DNA from 2 places in the Sphingopyxis sp. OAS728 genome. Region 2 is predicted to be linked to the other one. Evidence: predicted binding sites of a transcription regulator. Region 2 holds the regulator's gene; the other holds the start of a gene.
What was found. The regulator LexA, encoded in region 2, represses DNA repair genes until DNA is damaged. The targets are predictions, from matches to a motif close to GTTCCNCNCTTGTTCT.

Region 1 (10,464 bases), 410 kb from region 2:
GAAATCGCAACAATGATTTCGCAGATTGTTTGCTTTGACGGTCGCCTTCCACAGGGCGCTCCTACTTCTCCGATGATGGCAAATTTAGTGTCAGGGTCATTGGATTACCGATTGCGATCATTGGCCTCTGAGCACAAGTGCACCTATTCTCGATACGCTGATGATATCACGTTTTCGACAAATTTGCGGGATTTTCCTGAGGAGGTGGCTCGATATGATGAACCTTCCGGGAGTTGGCTGCCGGGTAAGGGTCTCTTGTCCTGCGTAAGTAGAGCTTGGTTTTCACTAAATGATGGTAAGACAAGGATGTCCTATCGTCGCAGTAAGCAAGTGGTGACCGGGCTAATTGTAAATAAAAAGGTGAATGTCGATAGGGAGTATTTCAAACTTGTCCGCGCCAATATACATCATCTCTTAACAGGTCGCCCGGTCATTCTGCAGGAGTTCTGCGATCCGTATGGTGAAAATTGCGATGGCAAGGAAGTCAAGAATAAAAATGGAATGAGTCTTATTGAAGGAAGGATAAATTTTTGCTTTGAGATAAATGATCAAGGCGATGAAAGAACGGATAATGCAAAATTTTTCAAGCCAAGCTCAGTTAGAAAAACGTACAGGGATTTTTTGATTTATAAATATTTTATACACGGAGATAGGCCGATACTAATCACTGAAGGTGAAAGTGATATTGTATATATGGCTGCCTATCTGAAAGCGAGATCTTTGCCATTGGCTAATTTAGTAGATGTATCTCCGCCGGATAATCGCAAAATTTTGATCGATTTCTATCAGTTTCCTAAGAGACCCTCGAAAATTATCGGCATGACAGGCGGTACTTCTGGCGTGGCATTCGCGCTTAAATGGGTTGGGGAGATTTTACCGCGCTTGGGCAAAAATGTTTCACGCCGCAAATTCTAATTCTCTTGGATAACGATGAAGGCCTGAAGCCCGTAACAGAAATGTGCAAAACGGTCTTCTCCAAAGAGTTGTCATTAGACAACAACGCGGACTACGTGGAAATCGATAAGTTCATTAAAATTGTAAAAACTCCTCATATCGGAGGGAAGAAGAAAACTTGCATAGAAGATTTTCTCCCTGATGCGCCTAAGAAGGATTCTGTAAGCGGAAAAACGTATAGTTCTAAGCCGGATTTCGACGCTACAAAGCACTTTGGTAAGATTGTCCTTTCACACCGGATCTATGACCAAAGAGATTCATTGGACTTTTCTAAATTTGACAAAGTGGCAGACAGAATGTCGAAAGCTCTAAGCTAGAGGCAAATTTGCTTTGCGTGGAAATGTCATGATCCTCATCACCGGCCACGTCATCCTCACCCCCGAGCATCGCGAGCGCATGATCGCGCTCGGTGCCGAGCATAGCGCGCGGTCGCGGTCCGAGCCGGGGTGTCTGGCGCATAATTGCCATATCGATGTCGAAAACCCCGACCGGCTGATGTTCGTCGAGGAGTGGGAGAGCGTCGACGCGGTCCGTGCCCATTTCGCGCTGCCCGCCTCGCGCGCCTTCGTCGCCGACATGCGCGCGCGCTCGCCCGAGCCGCCCGCGATCCGGATTTATGCCGCCGAGGATATCACCGCGACGCTGATGGGCTGACCTGACTCCCCTCCCTTCGGGGAGGAGTTGGGGGAGGGCATGTTTCGCGAGCCTCGCGTGGCTGGCCCGCAGACCCTCCCCAAACCCCTCGCGCAGGTGGGAGGGGCTTCGCAAAACCGCTGTCCTACATTATCGCACCATGTCACCGTCGCACCGGCTCTTTGATGTCGTCGATCGTTCGCGCCTCCGCTGCCGCCCGGGCTTAAGGCGACAAAGGAGGCAGTTTCGTGCGCTGCGTCCGTATCCTTTGTCGCTTTAACGGGGACGCCGCCCGCCATCGGCCGGATCGATAAGCCTTTGTATTTCGTGCCGCCCGCTTGCCCGCCGCGCCGCATTTTGCCACAGCGCCGACGGGGCATATCCGGGGGGACTATGAGCGGGCTTGAATTCATCATGTCGCTGTTCGGGCTGATCCTCGGCCTCGCGCTGGCCGAGGGGCTGGGCGGGCTGGCGAAGGCGTTGAAGGCCAGCCACCGCGTCCGCATCGGCTGGCCGACGACCTTGCTCGGCCTGTTCGTCTCGTGCGACGTTGTCACCTTCTGGATGTATGGCTGGACGCTCCGCGACGCGCTGCCGCTGAACTGGGCGGTGATGTTCGGCGGCTTTGTCGTCACCGCCATCTATTATGTCGCCGCCAGCCTCGTCTTCCCCGACGATATCGAGGCGTGGGACGATCTCGACGCCCATTTCGACAAGCACCGGCGCAAGGTGATCGGCGGCATCTTCCTGTGCAATGTCGCGCTGATCGCCGCGACCTTCGCGCTGCTCGGCACCGGCTGGACCGGCGGGCTGCGCGCGGCCGTGGTGACGTGGAGCTTCTTTCCGGTCGCGGCGCTGGCGATCTGGGCCAAGGACCGGCGCATCGTCTGCGCCTGCCTGATCTGGCTGCTCGCGACCTATCCGCTCTCGGCGGTGTGGGCCTGACTCACTGTACCGCGGTGGTCTTGGCGACGACGCGCCACCCGGCATCGGTGCGATAGAGCAGCAGCTGGTCGACGTAGCGGTCGCCGCCGAAATGCAGTTCATAGGTGACCGCGCTCATCGCCGGCGTCGCGTCGCGGCGGTCGAGGACGCGCCCGCTCGCCGCGGGATCGGGCCGCGCCGCCCAGTCGCCGAGCACCTCGGCAAAGCGCTTGCAGCCGATCGGCGTCGCGCCCTTGTCGGCAAGCGTGCAAAATTGCCCGTCGGGCAGGAACAGCGCCCGAAGTGTTTCGACCCGCCCGCTGCGCAGCCCCTCGACATAGGCTTCGAGCGCGGTTTCGGGCGAGGACGGGGTGGGAGCCGCCATCGCGGGTCCCGCCGCGAGCAGGGCCGCAGCGCAGGGAAGGGCAAGGCGTACCGGACCGAGGGGCATCGCATGAAACTCCCGCCGCAAATCAGCCCTGCTTTTTAGCCCGTCCCGCGCGGATTCTCCAGCCTCTGCGGATCGCGCCCCGGACGGCAAAAGGGCCCCGAACCGCGTCCGGGGCCCCCTGTCGATCGGCCTGTCCGATTTGGCCGGTCGGGTCAGCCGCCCGTGGGCGTCGTCGCTGCGGGCTCGGCCGCCGGCGCGGCTTCGGTTGCCGGCGCGGCAGCTGCAGCCGGAGCCGCCACGGCCGCAGGCGTGATCACCGCAACGCCCGCTGCGGGCGCGAGCTGCGCGGTCGGGACGATCACCGCGCCCGCCGGGATCGAATAGGCCAGCGGCTCGTTCGTCCGCGCCATCAGATGCTGGCCGTTCGGGATGATCGCCGACTTGCCGGTGACGAAAGCGCCGAACACGCCGACCGCGATTGCTGCGCCGACCGCGGCGCCGGTGTTGCCCTGACCCTCCTGACGGTGCATGCCCGCCAGCGGCAGGCGGTGGCCGTTGGGCAGCGTCAGTTCGTTGAAGGTGATCTCCATCTTCGCCGACTTGCCGAACGCGCCCTTGCCGGTGCGCCACGTCACCGTGCCCATGCCGCGCGTGCCCTTCGGGATCACGACGACGCCATTGTGCATCACGTCGAACACCGTGTGCATCGGGATCGTGTGTCCCTCGCGCAATTTCTTGCTGTTCGCCTCGGCATCAGGCGTCAGGATCACTTCGGTATAGGACGGCAGCGTCAGGCCGGGTGCCGGCGCCGCGATGGCAACGGCGGGCGCGGCGACGACCGCCGGGACCGCAGCGGGTGCAGCGGCGGTTTCGGCCGCGGGTTCGGCGGCAGCGGCGGGCGCCGCGGCTTCCTGCGCCTGAACCGAGATTGAAAGCATAGCAAAAGAGACCGCAAAAGCGGACGCGCCCCTCAGGTAATTCATCCATTTTCCCCCAAGCCGCAGAGTGCGGCCAAGGGTTATCTGCAAGGGTGTAAGTGACTTGTCAATCGGGTCCGCAAGACAAGGCTGTGCCGTTATTTGAGCAGCGGCGCCAGATACTGCCCGGTGAAGCTGCGCTTTTCTTTGACGACCTGTTCCGGCGTCCCCGCCGCGACGATTTCGCCGCCCTTCACGCCGCCTTCGGGGCCGAGATCGAGGATGTAGTCGGCGGTCTTGATGACGTCGAGATTATGCTCGATCACTACGACGCTGTTACCCTGATCGACGAGCGCCTGCAGCACTTCGAGCAGTTTGCGGACATCCTCGAAATGCAGGCCGGTGGTCGGCTCGTCGAGGATGTAGAGCGTCTGGCCGGTCGAACGGCGCGACAATTCCTTGGCGAGCTTGACGCGCTGCGCCTCGCCCCCCGACAGCGTCGTCGCCTGCTGCCCGACCTTGATATAGCCGAGTCCGACGCGGACGAGCATCGCCATCTTCTCGCGGATCGACGGCACCGCCTTGAAGAACTCCGCCGCATCCTCGACGGTCATGTCGAGCACGTCGGCGATGCTGTGCCCCTTGAACTTCACCTCGAGCGTTTCGCGATTGTAGCGTTTGCCGTGGCACGTCTCGCACGTCACATAGACGTCGGGCAGGAAGTGCATCTCGATCTTGATCAGCCCGTCGCCGGTGCAGGTCTCGCAGCGCCCGCCCTTGACGTTGAAGCTGAAGCGCCCGGGCTTGTACCCGCGCGCCTGGCTTTCGGGCAGCCCCGCAAACCAGTCGCGGATGATCGTGAAGGCGCCCGTGTATGTCGCGGGGTTCGAGCGCGGGGTGCGGCCGATCGGCGACTGGTCGATGTCGATCACCTTGTCGCAATGCTCGAGCCCTTTGAGGCTGTCGTGCGGCCCCGCGATCATGCGCGCGCCATTGAGCACGCGCGCCGCGCTGGCATAGAGTGTGTCGATGATCAGGCTCGACTTGCCGCTGCCCGACAGGCCGGTGACGCAGGTGAAAGTGCCGAGCGGGATCTTCGCGGTGACATTGTTGAGGTTGTTCGCGCGCGCGCCCTTGAGCACGAGGTCGAAGCCATTGCCCTTGCGGCGATGCTTCGGCACCTCGATCTTCTTCGCACCTGTGAGGTAGGCCGCAGTCAGGCTCTTCGTGTTCGCGAGCACCTCGTCGAGCGTGCCCTCGGCGACGATCTCGCCGCCGTGGAGGCCCGCGCCGGGGCCCATGTCGACGACATAATCGGCGTGGCGGATCGCATCCTCGTCATGCTCGACGACGATCACCGTGTTGCCGAGGTCGCGGAGGCGCTTCAGCGTCGCGAGCAGCCGGTCGTTGTCGCGCTGGTGGAGGCCGATGCTCGGTTCGTCGAGGACGTAGAGCACGCCCGACAGGCCGCTGCCGATCTGCGAGGCGAGACGGATGCGCTGGCTCTCGCCGCCCGAGAGCGTGCCCGAGGTGCGGTTGAGGTTGAGATAATCGAGCCCGACATTGTTGAGGAAGCCGAGGCGCTCGTTGATTTCTTTGAGGATCGCCTTGGCGATCTGGCGCTGCGTGTCGTTGAGCTTCTCGTCGAGCGTGCTGAACCAGCCCAGCGCGTCGGCGACCGAGCGCTGCGCCGACATGCTGATGTCCTCGCCCGCGATCTTCACTGCGAGCGGCTCGGGGCGCAGACGCGCGCCGTGGCACGTCTCGCACGGATGCGGCGCCTGATATTTGCTCAGCTCCTCGCGCATCCACGCGCTTTCGGTCTGGAGCAGGCGGCGGTTGAGGTTGCCGATGACGCCCTCGAACGCCTTGTGCGTCGTATAGCTGCGCTTGCCGTCCTTGAAGGTCAGCTCGACCGGCTTGCCGCCGCTGCCGTAGAGGATGATCAGCTGCACCTCGCCCGGCAGGTCCTGCCAGGGCGTCGTGAGGTCGAAACCATAGGCTTTGCCGAGGCTTTCAAGTACCTGCATATAATAGGGCGAGGGCGGGTTCGATTTCGCCCAGGGCACGATCGCGCCCTTTTTCAGCGACAGCGCATGGTTGGGGACGACGAGGTCGGGGTCGAACTCCTGCCGCTCGCCGAGCCCGTCGCATGCGGGGCAGGCGCCCTGCGGTGCGTTGAAGCTGAACAGGCGCGGCTCGATCTCGGCGATCGTGAAGCCCGAGACGGGGCAGGCGAATTTCTCCGAGAAGATCAGCCGGTTCGCGGGAATGCCCGCGCCCTTCATCGCGCCGCCGGTGTCTTCTTCCTCGCGCCCTGGTACGGGGCCGTCGGCGAGGTCGACATAGGCGAGACCTTCGGCGAGCTTCAGCGCGGTCTCGAAACTGTCGGCGAGGCGGGTGCCGAGGCCTTCGCGCACCGCGATGCGGTCGATGACGACTTCGATGTCATGCTTATACTTTTTGTCGAGCGCCGGCGCGTCGCCGATCTCGTAGAATTCACCGTCGATGCGGACGCGCGTGAAGCCGTCCTTCTGCCACTGCGCGAGTTCCTTCTTATACTCGCCCTTGCGGCCGCGCACGACGGGGGCGAGCAGATAGGCGCGCGTACCCTCGGGCAGCGCCATCACGCGGTCGACCATGTCGGTGACCGTCTGCGCGCTGATCGGCTCGCCGGTCGCCGGCGAATAGGGAATGCCGACGCGCGCCCACAGCAGGCGCATATAGTCGTAGATCTCGGTCACCGTCGCGACGGTCGAACGCGGATTGCGGCTCGTCGTCTTCTGCTCGATGCTGATCGCCGGCGACAGGCCGTCGATATGCTCGACATCGGGCTTTTGCATCATTTCGAGGAACTGGCGCGCGTAAGCCGACAGGCTCTCGACATAGCGCCGCTGCCCCTCGGCATAGATGGTGTCGAAGGCGAGCGACGATTTGCCGCTGCCCGACAGGCCGGTGATGACGATCAGCGCATCGCGCGGCAGGTCGACGTCGACGCCCTTGAGATTATGCTCGCGCGCACCGCGCACTTTGATGTGGGTGAGACTCATGGGAGAGGTATGTTCCAGATTTGTTCTTTGCGCGCAAGAGGGCGCTGCGACCCCGGAGATGGGATGCAGTCGCCCCTGTTGCAATAGCGTCTGCCGGCGCTCGATGCCCCGCGCTGCTAATCTTTCCGGCCGAGTGTCACGCCGGCAAAGGTCGAATTGTCGACGGATTGCCCCGTGTTACTGTCGAGGTTCAATACGAAGGTCGCGCCATATTCCGCCGCATTGGGTCCGAAGAAATAGCCGTTCAGGAAACCGCTCCCGCCCGATCCGGGGGAGAGGGAGAGCGAAATCTGGTTAGGGCAGGCTCCGGGGCAGGGCGGCGCTCCCGACGAGGCATAGGTGAAATTGCCAAGGTTGGACGTGACGGTTCCCGCCTGGTTGCTGGCGATCAGCGACATGACGAGGCTGCTCACGCCGGTCGCGAAGTTGATGTTGAACTTGCTGGTTCCGGTTAGCTGGGCATCGGCGATGATATTTCCGTGCCGGCCCGCGCCATAGACAATTCCCGAATAGGAGGCGTTGCCCGTCGTCGGAACCTGGAAGCTGGGCGTGCGGCCCCCGAAGAGAGCGAAATGGCGAGCCGTGGTCGCCTGGCCGACCTGGTCTACACCCGTCTCGCTCAGGTCGGCGAAACTGGCGTAGGAAAGCGCGATCTCCGGATTGCCCGCGCCGGGTTTGTAAATGCGCCCGCGATAATCGGAACCCTGATAGACGTCGAAGCGGTCGTCGCTGGCGGCGGCGATGCGGTCGGCCTTCTGAACCACAATAGACAGGGGAATCCCAGCCATGTTTCCGGTCGATTTCGTCTGGAAAATATAGGAGCCTGCAACTGGGTCATAAGTGACTTCGATATTGCTGTCGGTTCCTGACGCGTCGCTTGGCGACACGTTCGGGCGAATATAATATTGCCCGCTCATACCGTTGAGGACCGTCGTTGTTGTCAGGTCGAGGAGCTTTGTCTGCGACGCGCTGACGTCCGCGCCGCGCGCGCCGTAAAGCGCGCCGACGAGAATCGAGCCGTCGCTGGCGGTCGTATTCACGGCGGCGCCGACTTCCTCGGCTGCAGGGCCGAAGAACTTCCCGGCGAGCGTCCCGGAATAGTCCTTGGTCCCGTCCATCGTGAAAGTGCCTGAAAACGCGTTTGCCGCGGCGGCGATGGTCGCCGTTCCGGTCCAGCTTCCGGCGTCGATCTGGCTTCCCAGCGGGTCGCCGAATTCGCGGAGCGGGAGGGCCGATGACACGGTATAATTGCCGAGCGTGGTCAAGGCCCCGGTCGCAAAATTGGCCGAGAGAGAACCAAGTCCGGAAACGCTGTTCAGCGCCGATCCCGCCGTACCGACACCGCCCAGAAGCGACACGTTGTACGAAGCCGATCCGGTACGGGGGACCCCGGCTGCGGCGGTGTCGAATCCATAGGCGAACGCGTCGAAGAACATGTCATTGCCTTCGGTTTGGCGTTGAAGTCCGACACGAAGATATTGGGAGTTGGTGAAAAATTCGCCGCGAAGCGAGGATGTCGGAAGCCGGCCATCGGCCGAATAATATATCGTGCCGCCGCTGTTCTCGCGTTTCAGGACGCTGACGAACGACGCTCCGGAGGCGACAGAGGTCAACACCCCGCCATTCAGCGCCCCACGAAGCGATGCCGATACCGGGCGGAAGAAGATGTCCTTTTGCGGTGAGTTGAGATTGTCGGCCTGATTGACGGCATAGGTGCCGCGAGCGCCGAAGATCGTACCTGCGAGTGCCATCGCAAAATACGGGTTGAGGTGATTCGGGTTGAGGTGAAATGTACCGCCCACCTCTTCCGCCGCCGGGCCATAGAAGGCGCCGCGCAGATCGCCGCTACCGTAATTGTCGAAATTAATCTTTCCCGCGAAGCTGTTGCTGCCCGACGCGATCAGTGCGACGGCGCCCCACCCGCGATTGGTCCCGATCACCTGTCCGGTCTGGGCGACGGTTTCGTCATAAATGCCGGTCCCGAAGATCGCTCCGCTTTGCAGGTCCGCGCTGAGCCGGCCGGTCCCGGAAAGCGAATAGACCTCGTTGCTGAACGACCGCGCGCCCAGCAAGCGCACGTCAAAACTCGCGACGCCTGTTCGCGGCAAGGCGACGTCGGGTGTCTGGGCGCCGTAAGTGAAGGAGAGGAAGCGGCCGTCGATCGCGGTCGAGCCGTTGACCTGACGCTGCCAGAAACCCGCGCCGACGTAACGGGTTTTTCCCGCCGCGGTCCCGTTGGTCGTGAGCGACAGGAAATCGGTCGTGTTGCCCGATACGACTTTATAGGTGGTCAAATCGCCGTTCGTCTGAGTGGGGTCGATATTCGCCTGCCCGAAGGTCTGGCTCCTGGTCCCGTCGGATACGGTGTAGGACTGCGTCGACGCATTATAGACGAACGTAAGCGTCGAGGGTCCGGCGGTTGCGGTGACGTTGTCACCGTTCGTCGGGACGCTCAGCGTGCCAACCGACGCGAGGTTGCGAAATGTCTCGCTTTCCAACGGGGCGATCAGGTCGCTGTTTGCGCCCGTAGGCGTCGGAGTAGGGGTGGGAGTTGGCGTCGGCGTCGGCGTCGGAGTGGGCGTCGGCGTTGGCGTTGGCGTTGGTGTCGGAGTAGGCGTGGGTGGCGGGGGCGTGCTGTTGACGCCGCCGCCACCGCCGCCGCCACATGCGGACACCGCAAAAGCCAGAACCAGCGACGACGATGCGACCGCGAAGCGATTTTTCATTTGATTAGGCCCCCACCTCTGTTCTCATTTTTTCGGCATATCCGCTTTAAAAAGCGGAGGTTATGCCGAATTCTGCACTGATACGTGAATAGTCCCAAATCTCAACGGTCGATTTATTCTTTTCCCAGCCCACTTTGACGGTTGGTGCAAAGCTGCCGAGCTTGAGAAAGCGAAAGTGGCCGCCGATCGATGCCTGCAGCCGGTCGTCGATGCGGCGGTGCGGATAGAGGAAGAGTCGCCGATCGGCCTCGAGCCGGCTGTAGCCCGCGCTCGCGGTCAACGTCGTCTGCCCGATCTCGCGGAAGAGATAGGCGGTCAGGCCGCCCGATGTGGTCGAATATCCGGGATCGCGGGCGGCCTCGCGGTTGCCGCTGAGCTGGAGGCCCCCTCCGAACTTTGCCGAAAAGGCCCGGTCATAGGATGCGGCGAGCAAGACGTTGGTCGCATCCTGCAGTCGATTGCGCTGGTTGTTGACGTCGGCGATCCGGCCGTCGAGGCGCAGCTGTGCCTTTTGGCCCATCGGATGCTGCCAGGTCGCCCCGGCGCCGGCGGAGAAGCTGTACGGATCGAGGCCGTACCAGCGCCACGTCGCTTCGCCCGATATATTGATCCGGTCCTTGCCCGATACATATTCGGGGCCCGCCTGGATCGAGAAGGCGATGTCGTCGAACTGTTCGGCGCGGTAGAGGTTGGCATAGGTCGACGCGCGGACGAGCAACTGCGAGCGCTTGTCGATGCCGGTGCGGAAATAGGCCTGTCCGCGCAGCGCGATGCCCAGCCCCGACCGGGCTTTTGCGTCCTCATCGAGCGTGAAGTCGCCGATGATCGTGCCGAGCGTGTCCGACCGGGTCGCGCGGTTGATATTGCTG
Region 2 (10,464 bases):
TTTCGGCGACATGACGAAACCGACTCATCTCGACGAAACGGGCACCGCACATATGGTCGACGTCGGCGCCAAGCCCGCAACCCAGCGCCGCGCGGTCGCCGGCGGCCGCATCAGCATGTCGCCGGGCGCGCTCGAGGCGATCCGCAGCAGCAATGCACCCAAGGGCGACGTACTTTCGACCGCGCGCATTGCCGGCATCATGGCCGCGAAACGCACCGCTGATCTCATCCCGCTTTGCCATCCGCTCGCACTGACCAAGGTCGGCGTCGATTTCGCGTGGGAAGAAGGCGGCATATCGGTCACCGCCACCGCGCAGACGACCGGTCCCACCGGGGTCGAAATGGAAGCGCTCACCGCCGCGTCGGTCGCGCTACTCACGCTTTACGACATGGCCAAGGCGCTCGACCGCGCGATGATCCTCGGTGACATCCGCCTGCTCGAAAAGAGCGGCGGGCGCTCGGGCGACTGGCGCGCCGAATGAGCGGGCTGCTTCCCGTCGAGGAAGCTCAGAGTCGGCTGATTGCGCTACGCGCGCCGCTCGGTAGCGAAAATATTGCTTTTTCCGAGGCGCTTGGCCGCTATCTTTCGGAAGATGTCGTCGCCTTGCGCGATCAGCCCGCTGCACCGCTCTCGGCGATGGATGGCTATGCGATCCGTTTCGACGATCTGCCGGGGCCGTGGACGGTGATCGGCGAAACCGCCGCCGGCGCCCCGCCCGCCCGCCCGATCGGGCCCGGTGAAGCGATGCGTATCTTCACTGGCGCGATGCTCCCTGCCGGCGCCGACACGGTGATCGTTCAGGAAGATGTCGCGCATGACGCCGATATGCTGCGTTTGACCGGCGACGGCCCCGGCACGCGCGGGCGTCATATCCGGTCGCAAGCCGCCGATTTCGCCGCGGGCGACTGCCTGCTGCCTACAGGGACGCGCTTGACCCCGGGCGCGATCGCCGCTGCGGCGATGAGCGGCGCGGGGCAGCTTGCGGTTGGACGCCGCGCCCGCGTCGCTATCCTCACCACCGGTGACGAACTCGTCCAGCCCGGACACCCGCTCGCGCCGGGGCAGATCCCCGACAGCAATGGCGCGATGCTCTCCGCGATGCTCGCCGGCGAGGTCGACGGCCCCGTCCTCCCGCATCATATCCGCGACGACCGTGAGACACTTGCCAAAGTTTTGAAAGAGTTGGCACGACGTCACGACGTCATCGTGACCGTCGGCGGCGCCTCGGTCGGCGATCATGATCATGTCCGCGGCGCGCTCGACGATGCGGGCGGACGACTCGATTTCTGGAAGATCGCGATGCGTCCCGGCAAGCCGCTGATCGCCGGAATGCTCGGCGATGCGATCCTGCTCGGCCTTCCCGGCAACCCCTCGTCGGCCTTCGTCACCGCAACCTTGTTCCTTTTGCCGCTCGTCCGCTATCTGGCGGGCGCGCGCGAGCCGCTACCCGCCGTCCATCGGGCCCCGCTGGCTGCTCCGCTCGCCGAAGGCGGCGGGCGCCGCGACTATCTTCGCGCGCGACTCGAACAGGGCCGCCTGACGCCGATGATCGGGCAGGAGAGCGGTCGCACCCTTCCCCTCGCCTCGGCGAACGCCTTGCTGATCCGCGAGATCGGCGCGCCGCCGCGCAATGTGGGCGATGCTGCGGACTATCTTGTCATCGCTTGACAAGTTCCGCTTTGTTCCACTATCGTTCTCAATATGTCCGGTAATGGCATCATGGAGAACGACCGATGTTGACCGCAAAGCAGCATGAGCTGCTCCACTTCATCCAGGAACGCCTCGATTCGAGCGGCATTTCGCCCTCGTTCGAAGAGATGAAGGAGGCGCTGGGTCTCAAATCGAAATCGGGTATACACCGGTTGATAAGCGCCTTGGAAGAAAGAGGTTTTCTCCGTCGCCTGCCGAACCGCGCCCGCGCGCTCGAAGTGCTGAAGGTGCCCGAGGCAGCGAAGGCCGCACCGGTACGTGAGAATGTCGTGCCGCTGCGCAAGGCTGCTCCTGCCATGCGACCGATCGCGGCGAACGACATCATCGAGGTTCCGCTGCACGGCAAGATTGCCGCCGGCGTGCCGATCGAGGCATTCGAGGATCACAATAATCTCGCTGTCCCCGCCGCGTTGCTCGGCTCGGGCGAACATTATGCGCTCGAAGTGTCGGGCGACTCGATGGTCGAGGCGGGCATCTTCGACGGCGATTATGCGCTGATCCAGAAAGCGAGCACCGCGCGCGAGGGCGATATCGTCGTCGCGCTCGTCGACGGACAGGACGCGACGCTCAAATATTTCCGCCGCGAAGGCCAGATGATCCGCCTCGATCCGGCGAACTCGGCCTATGAGCCGCAGCGCTATCCCGCCGATCGCGTCATCGTGCAGGGCCGCCTGTCGGGATTACTTCGTCGTTACCACTGAGCTGCTGCGGTAGCCGCCACGGATGGCCGTCGCCCGCGCTAAGCGTGGCGACGGCTTCGGGCGTTTCGCCGAGATACAGCGCCAGTCCGCCGGTTTCGGCCAGGCTGTCGCGGTCGATCGTCATCCAGCGCCCCATACACTCGCGCGGTAGCCAGCGGTCGCTGATCACCACATCGGCCGCGGCGCAGGCTGCCGCCATATCGGAGCCCTCGATCCGGTCACGCCCGCGCGAGGCGAGGATAATGTAACGCCGCGCGCCGTCGCCCTGGCTCCATCGACAGAAATCGCGATTACATTCGACATGATCGAGCTCGGCGAGCGCCGAGAGCGGCGTGTCGACGCCCGCCGCCTCGGCCATGCTGTCGCGCACATAATCACCCGCCCGGTCGCGGAGCAGCGCATAGCTGCCATCGGGAAGCACGGCGGCGATATGGCGGCCGTCGCCGGTCACCAGCAGATCTGGGCGCGGCTGTACCAGCAACGCCGCCATTCCGATCGCCAGCGGTACCGCGCCGATACGCCGCCAGCGCGTGTTCCACAGCAACAGCCACAAGCCTCCGTAAACCGACAGCGCGAAGCCCCAGCCCGCGAAGGTCGGCAACATGGCGACGGCACCGGGTGCGTCGGCGACCGCGTGCGCGAGCCCGATCAGCGCGCCGATCGCCTGCTCGGTGATCCACCAGAAGGGCGCACCGAGGCCGACACTGTCGAGCAGCAAGGCCAGCGCCTCGGCGGGCATGATCACGAAAGTGGTCAGCGGGATCGCGACAACATTGGCAAGCGCGCCGTAAAGCCCAGCCTTGTGAAAATGGAATAGCGCGATCGGGGCGAGCGCGACTTCGACGACGAGCCCCGTGAGCAGCAAGCCCGCGATGGCGCGACCGAATCGGAACGGCCACGCTTCGTCGCGCCGAGCCAGAAAGCTTTGCATCGGGCAGCTTTCGTGCAGCGCGATGATCGCCGTGACCGCTGCAAAACTCAGCTGGAAGCTCGGCCCCGCAAGCGATTCGGGCCGCCAGACCAACACGACGAGCGCGCCCGCCGCTACCAGCCGCAAAGTCATCGCCTCGCGCCCCATCAGGAAGGCGATGAGCACGAGCAGCGCCGCGATGAACGAACGCAAAGTCGGCACCTCGGCGCCGGCGAGCAGCGTATAGGCGCCCCCCGCAAGCGCGCCCGCCGCCGCCGCGAGCGGGAGGACATAGCCCGCCAGCGCGAGCCGCCGGCTCAGCGCGAACAGCCGCATCGTCAGCAGCATCGCAAATCCGACCACGGCCGTCACATGCAGCCCGCTGATCGACAGCAGGTGCGCCAATCCGCTCCGCCGCATCGCCTCCTCGTCGGCTTCGCTGATCGCGCCGCGATCGCCCGTCACCAGCGCCGCCGCGATGCCGCCCGCCGATCCCGCAACCTGAGCATGGATATGCGCGCTGAGCCGGCTGCGCAGCGGCGGCGGCGCTGCTCCGGCTCCCGGCGCACGCGAAATATCGCCGAGCACGGTACCAACCGCGCCAATGCGGTCGAACCACGCGCGCTGCGCAAAATCATACCCGCCGGGAAGGCTCGCCGTTGGCGGCGGCATAAGCCGTGCCCTGACGCCGATCGTCTCCCCGTCCGTGAGCCCCTCCCCCTGCTCGCTGCGCAGCGTCAGGCGTACGCGCGGCGGCAAATCGGCGCGACGCTGCGGCAGGGCGATTATGCGAATTTGCCCCTTGGCGGGCAGCGGCTCGGCGCGCTCCACGATCGCAGAAAATTCGGTCACCACCGGCGCCGCCAGCACCGGCGCCGCGACCCATATGGCGCGCGCCCAGATAAGCAAAACGCCCGCCGCCATCATGCCGCATCCAACGACGATCAGCCGCCCCAACCGGCTATTTTGGCCGATGAGCAGCCCCACGCCCACGCCGCCTGCGAGCAGGAACAGCAACCCTGTCCAGTGCGCTTCGGCAGGCAATGCGAACCACGCCGCAATCCCGGCGCCGAGCGCCACAGGCAGCCAGAGCCCGATCCGCTCGCGCTCGGCCTCGAGCCGGGCCTCCAGCGCGTCGCCTGTCCGGTTCCGGATAGTTGCCCAGCGAGCAGCAATGGGCGTTTGAAGCAGCCTTGTCGCCATGCTAGGGGCTCCCCCGATCCCCGCCCAGAAGGGCGGCAAATTGAGTGAAAGAGGCCGCAGTGGCAACCGAAAACCAGACCAAAATGGCAGCAGCGACCCCTGAGGCGACCGGCGCCGACGTGGTGACGCGCTTCGCCCCCTCGCCGACGGGTTTCCTGCATATCGGCGGCGCACGCACCGCGCTCTTCAACTGGCTGTTCGCGCGCCACCATGGCGGCAAATTCCTGCTGCGCATTGAGGACACTGACCGCGCGCGCTCGACCGACGCCGCGATCGACGCGATTCTCGACGGCATGCAGTGGCTCGACCTCGATTGGGACGGCGAGACGGTATTCCAGTTCGCGCGCGCGCCGCGCCATGCCGAGGTCGCAGCCGAATTGCTCGCCAAGGGTGAAGCCTATCGCTGCTATTTGACGCAGGACGAGCTCGCCGCGATGCGCGCCGAGGCACAGGAAAAGCGCCTGCCCTTCCGCGTCCGCAGCCCGTGGCGCGATCGCGACGACGGCGATCCGTCGGTTCCGCACGTTATCCGCCTGCGCGCGCCGCAAGACGGCGCGGTGACGATCACCGACAAGGTCCAGGGCGAGGTCACGGTCCAGAATGCCGAACTCGACGATTTCGTCCTGCTGCGCAGCGATGGCACGCCGACCTATATGCTCAGTGTTGTCGTCGACGATAATGATATGGGCGTGACGCATGTGATCCGCGGCGACGACCATCTCAACAACGCGTTCCGCCAGCTCGCACTGATCCGTTCGATGAACTGGCGCGAGCCCGTTTATGCGCATGTCCCGCTGATCCACGGAGCAGACGGGGCGAAGCTATCGAAGCGCCATGGTGCGCTCGGCGTCGACGCCTATCGCGACGAACTTGGCTATCTGCCCGAGGCGGTGAACAACTACCTCCTCCGCCTTGGCTGGGGCCATGGCGATGACGAGATCATCAGCCGCGCGCAGGCGACCGAATGGTTCGACCTCGCGCATGTCGGCCGTTCGCCGTCGCGTTTCGATTTCAAAAAGCTCGAAAATCTGAACGGCCATTATCTGCGCGAAGCCGATAATGCGCGCCTCGCGGGCCTCGTTGCGCCGCGCGTGGAAAAACTCGTCGGCCGCGCGCTGGACGATGCCGACCGCGACCTGCTGACGCGCGCGATGGAGTCGCTGAAGCCGCGCGCAAAGACGCTCGACGAGATCGCCGATGGCGCCATTTTCCTCTACCAGCCCGACCCGTTGCCGGTGGACGAGAAAGCGGCCGAGGTGCTAAAGGCCTCGCCCGAAGGCCTGCTCGCTGCCGTCACGGAGCGACTGCGCGGGCTGAACGATTGGACGATAGAAGAGCTGGACGCCGCCGTGCGCGCCGAAGCCGAAGCCGCCGAACTGGGGCTCGGTAAACTCGCGCAACCTCTACGCGCGGCATTAACCGGCCGAACCATCTCCCCGGGGATTTTCGACGTGCTGCTCCTGCTCGGACGCGATGTGAGTCTCGCCCGACTTGACGCAGCGCAACATTATCCGGCAGGGGCGTAGCCACTCTCTCTCCCCGCCGTCAGTACAGGGAACAAAATATGACCGACACTGCGAAGATCACCCTCGGCGACAAGACCGTCGACAACCCTGTCCTGTCGGGCACCGTCGGCCCCGACGTCGTCGACATCCGCAAATTCTACGCCCAGACCGGTGCGTTCACCTATGACCCCGGCTTCACCTCGACCGCGAGCTGCGAATCGCAGCTGACCTATATCGACGGTGACGAAGGCGTTCTGCTCCACCGCGGTTACGCGATCGGCGACCTCGCCGAACATTCGAGCTTCATGGAAACCTGCTACCTCCTGCTCAACGGCGAACTGCCGAACGGCGAGGAACTGGCGACGTTCGAAAACACGATCACCCGCCACACGATGCTGCACGAACAGCTCGCAACCTTCTATCGCGGCTTCCGCCGCGACGCGCATCCGATGGCGGTGATGTGCGGCGTCGTCGGCGCCCTCAGCGCGTTCTATCCCGACTCGACCGAAATCCACGACCCGCGCCAGCGGATGATCGCCAGCCACCGCCTGATCGCGAAAATGCCGACGATTGCGGCAATGGCGTATAAATATTCGGTGGGCCAGCCGTTCGTCTATCCCGACAATTCGCTGAGCTACACCGGCAATTTCCTGCGCATGACATTTGGCGTTCCTGCCGAGGAATATGAAGTCAACCCGGTTGTCGAGCGCGCGCTCGACCGCATCTTCATCCTCCACGCCGATCATGAGCAGAATGCGTCGACCTCGACCGTCCGCCTTGCGGGTTCGTCGGGCGCCAACCCCTTCGCGTGCATCGCGGCGGGCATCGCCTGCCTCTGGGGCCCCGCGCATGGCGGCGCAAACGAAGCCGCGCTCAACATGCTGCGCGAAATCGGCCGTCCCGAACGCATCCCCGAATATATCGCGCGTGCGAAGGACAAGGACGATCCGTTCCGCCTGATGGGCTTCGGTCACCGCGTCTATAAAAACTACGATCCCCGCGCGACGGTGATGCAGAAGACCGTGCGCGAGGTGTTCGAAGCGCTCAAGGTCAACGACCCGGTGTTCGAGGTCGCGCTCCAACTTGAGGAAATGGCGCTCAACGACCCCTATTTCATCGACAAGAAGCTGTTCCCGAACGTCGACTTCTATTCGGGCGTGATCCTGTCGGCGATCGGTTTCCCGACGACGATGTTCACCGCGCTCTTCGCCCTCGCCCGCACCGTCGGCTGGGTCGCGCAGTGGAACGAAATGATTTCGGACCCCGCACAGAAGATCGGCCGTCCGCGTCAGCTTTACACGGGCCCGACGCACCGCCCCTATGTGGCGGTCGACAAGCGCTAAGCGGCAAATTCCGTAAGTTTTCGAGCGGCGGTATGGGCAACCATGCCGCCGTTTCGATTCAGCCCTCGCGCGCCGGGACACTCAATGTGAAGCGCGCCCCCTGCCCCGGTGCGCTGTCGACCGTCAGATCACCGTCCATGGCGCGCGCCAGGCGGCGAGCGATATAGAGGCCGAGCCCCGAACCGCCGCTGTCGGTGCGGCCCAGCCGCTCGAACTTCTCGAACACCACTGCCTGCTGCTCGGTATCGATGCCCTGCCCCTGATCGGCAACGGTGACCGTTGCACGATCGCCGTCGCGGTCGACGCGAATCCATATCTGCGAATTCTCGGGCGAATAGCGGATCGCATTGCCGAGCAGGTTGAGCAGCACCTGCAGAACGCGGCGGAATTCGCCGGTGGCCGGCGCCCGGTCATCGGTACGCGGCGCGTCGATACGGATGCCCTTTTCTTCGGCCTTCATGCCGAGCAGGCCGACCGCGCGGCGCGCGAGGTCGCCGAGGTCGATTTCGTCCTGCGCCGCCTTGAACCCTGGTCGCTCGATATTCTGGAGGTCGGCGAGGTCATCGACGAGCCCCAGAAGATGGCGCCCCGCATGCGCGATATCGCCGGCATAGCGCGCATAATCGGCGCGGATCGGGCCGTCGAATTGCCCCGAAATTGTCTCCGCTGTCGCGATGATGCGGCTGAGCGGACCGCGCAGCGCCCCATCGATCCGGCGGCCGAACTGCGGATCGGACAGCGGCAGCGATCCGAACGCCGGGTCGACAAGCGTTGCGCTCGCGATCGTTTCGGCAGGCGGCGGGGCATCGGCGACCACCGCGAGCCCGCGAAAGCCCGTGAAGCGGCCCGTCGCGTCGAACAACGCGTCGCCCGACAGCGTCATCGCCCCGCCTGCCGCCTGCACGCGCTGGCCGTCGAATCGCGATTGTCTGGCAAGTGCGCGGAGCACGGGGAAACGCCCGTCCTCATCGGGTTGCAGCTCGAACAGCTCCGAGAGCGAGCACCCTTCCCACCCGTCCGGCACCGGCGGCGCATCCGCCGTCGTGCGCAAAGCGACGATGCGCAGATGCTGATCGCATTCCCACGCCCAGCTCTGCGGCACCGGGGTGCTGTCGGCGATCGCGGGCACCTGTGGCTGTGTGACGGGGCGCGTGCGCCAGTCGCTGATCTCGAGGCTCGCACCTTCCGCATCGGGTATGATGCGAACGAGCGCGTGGATGTCGCTATGATCATCGGCGGCATACAGCGGGCGACTGATGTCGCGGCTGAGCCGCTGCGCCAGCGTGACGAGCCGCGCGAGATGCGGCAGCGCCAGCGGTTTGTCCAACCCCGCCCCGGCGCGCTGTTGCAGGCGCAGCAGCGGCGCATCGGCGCTGACCAGCGCCCCCGACCGGTCGATCCGGCCCCGGATGATGCGTTCACTCATCGCCGCTCGCATCGGCCACCGCGCGCGCGGGCAGCATCGTCAGCGAGGCCTCGAGCGGCGCCAGCGCGGCATGATCGAGGCGCAGGGGCGCGAGTAGCGAAGGCAAGGCGGCACTTTCGGCGGTCAGCAGCGTCATCGCCATATCGCCATAGCTACGGCGGTGCGCCGCGGCGGCAAGCGCGATCAGAGTCGGCCAATTGTGACGCGCGATTGCCGCCGCGGCGACATCGGCCAAGGCGGGACCCAAAATCTCGTAATAGGCCTGTCCGGCGCGCTCGATTCCGCGCTCGTCGGCATGCCGTTCGGTCGCGACCCGCACTGCGTCGCCCAACTCAGCCGCGCGTGCCGTGTCCCCGCTGACCGCGGCCAGCCGCCACGCGGCGATATCGAGCAGCAACGCGCGGAAAGTTTCTCCATCGAGATCGGCGACCGCGATCGCGGGATTGCCCATCGCGTCGAAGCGGCGGCGGTCGGCGATCTGGAGCGCCAGATACGCGCGGTCGACGTTGGACAGTGGACCGCCGACCGCAGACGGATCGGTGTTCGCCGTGTCCGTTTCGGCAAGGATCGGTGGCGGACTGGTCCGCAGCGCCGACTGTTCGCGCCAGCGATGCTCCTCGGCGCGCGCGAAACAGAGGCCGGCAATCCGCGCCGCACACGGCAATCCGCCGCGCATCCATTCATTCCACAGGCCGACCGGATCGATACCGGGATGAAGCCGCGCCGCGACATCGACGACCAGCCGGCGCGCGATACCGAGCGACAGCGCGCGCTGCTCCTCGGTCAAACGCCCCGCAGCCGGCGCGGCCAAATAGCCCGCCAGTTCGCGAAGGCGCGCGGACAGCGTCGGCGACGGTGGGGCGATGCCGGGGGAGGAAACCGAGTCAATCATGCGCGTCCGCCAATAACAGCATGACGTTAATAGGCGTTAAACCTTGAAGACCTTTGTTTTACCGCGCCTCCGGGCGCCGGGCGAGCCGCAGCCAGAGCAGGATCTGGAGCAGCGCGAGCAGCGGCAGGATGGCGAACATCAACGACGCGAAGCCGAACAGCAGCGCGGGCGCCAGCATGATCCACGCCTGGTCGGCATCGGGGAGCAGCCAGTGAAAGCGCCGTCGTTCGCCTGAATCCTCGTACAGCCAGCGCGCGAGCAGGATCGTTGCGGCAAGGCATGGCGCCAGCGCGGCCTCGGAAAACAGTGGCATCCTGTGCGCCGGACCGGTCAGGGACAGCAGCCACGGGAAGCCAGCGAGCAACACCCACGCAAAGGTACGGATGACCTCTCGCGTCCGGTCCTGCGCGGCGCTTTCGGCGCGAAACGCCGACAGGAACCGCATCGCGGCAAGCCCGAGCCCCCCGAAAATTGCAACCAGCGCGCCCGCCGCCGCGAGCCCGCTCGCCGCGAGCAGCGCAACGATCACCCACAGCAAGGCGGTGACATAGGGCAGATAGCGCGCCGTCGTCGGAGATTTGACCAGCAACGGCCCCGCAAGCCGGATCAGCGGCATCATGATCGCCGAACGCCCGAGCCCCATGCCGCCATATTCGACCTGTTGCAGGCTCGATTGCTCGATCAGCACGGCGGTGGGGCGATCAGCGATGATCGCGATCTCGCCCTGCTCGAACAATGCAGGCTCGCAATAGAGGCGCCGTGCCCCCGATTGCA

Region 1: a site for LexA is predicted at 6,881-6,896, ahead of uvrA (excinuclease ABC subunit UvrA). Genes of this name have one in related genera too.

Annotation. Positions count from the first base shown of each region.
Region 1 is NZ_JADBDT010000001.1:107,941-118,404, forward strand. It holds gene GGC65_RS00565 (reverse transcriptase domain-containing protein) at 1-915, shown strand, start outside; gene GGC65_RS00570 (hypothetical protein) at 921-1,271, shown strand; gene GGC65_RS00575 (putative quinol monooxygenase) at 1,300-1,608, shown strand; gene GGC65_RS00580 (hypothetical protein) at 1,981-2,532, shown strand; gene GGC65_RS00585 (nuclear transport factor 2 family protein) at 2,534-2,962, opposite strand; gene GGC65_RS00590 (hypothetical protein) at 3,115-3,840, opposite strand; gene uvrA (excinuclease ABC subunit UvrA) at 3,978-6,869, opposite strand; gene GGC65_RS23220 (transferrin-binding protein-like solute binding protein) at 6,986-9,595, opposite strand; gene GGC65_RS00605 (surface lipoprotein assembly modifier) at 9,642-10,464, opposite strand, start outside.
Region 2 is NZ_JADBDT010000001.1:518,574-529,037, forward strand. It holds gene moaC (cyclic pyranopterin monophosphate synthase MoaC) at 11-481, shown strand; gene glp (gephyrin-like molybdotransferase Glp) at 478-1,668, shown strand; gene lexA (transcriptional repressor LexA) at 1,734-2,411, shown strand; gene GGC65_RS02505 (ComEC/Rec2 family competence protein) at 2,365-4,524, opposite strand; gene gltX (glutamate--tRNA ligase) at 4,608-6,050, shown strand; gene GGC65_RS02515 (citrate synthase) at 6,089-7,372, shown strand; gene GGC65_RS02520 (sensor histidine kinase) at 7,431-8,798, opposite strand; gene GGC65_RS02525 (hypothetical protein) at 8,791-9,690, opposite strand; gene GGC65_RS02530 (hypothetical protein) at 9,749-10,464, opposite strand, start outside.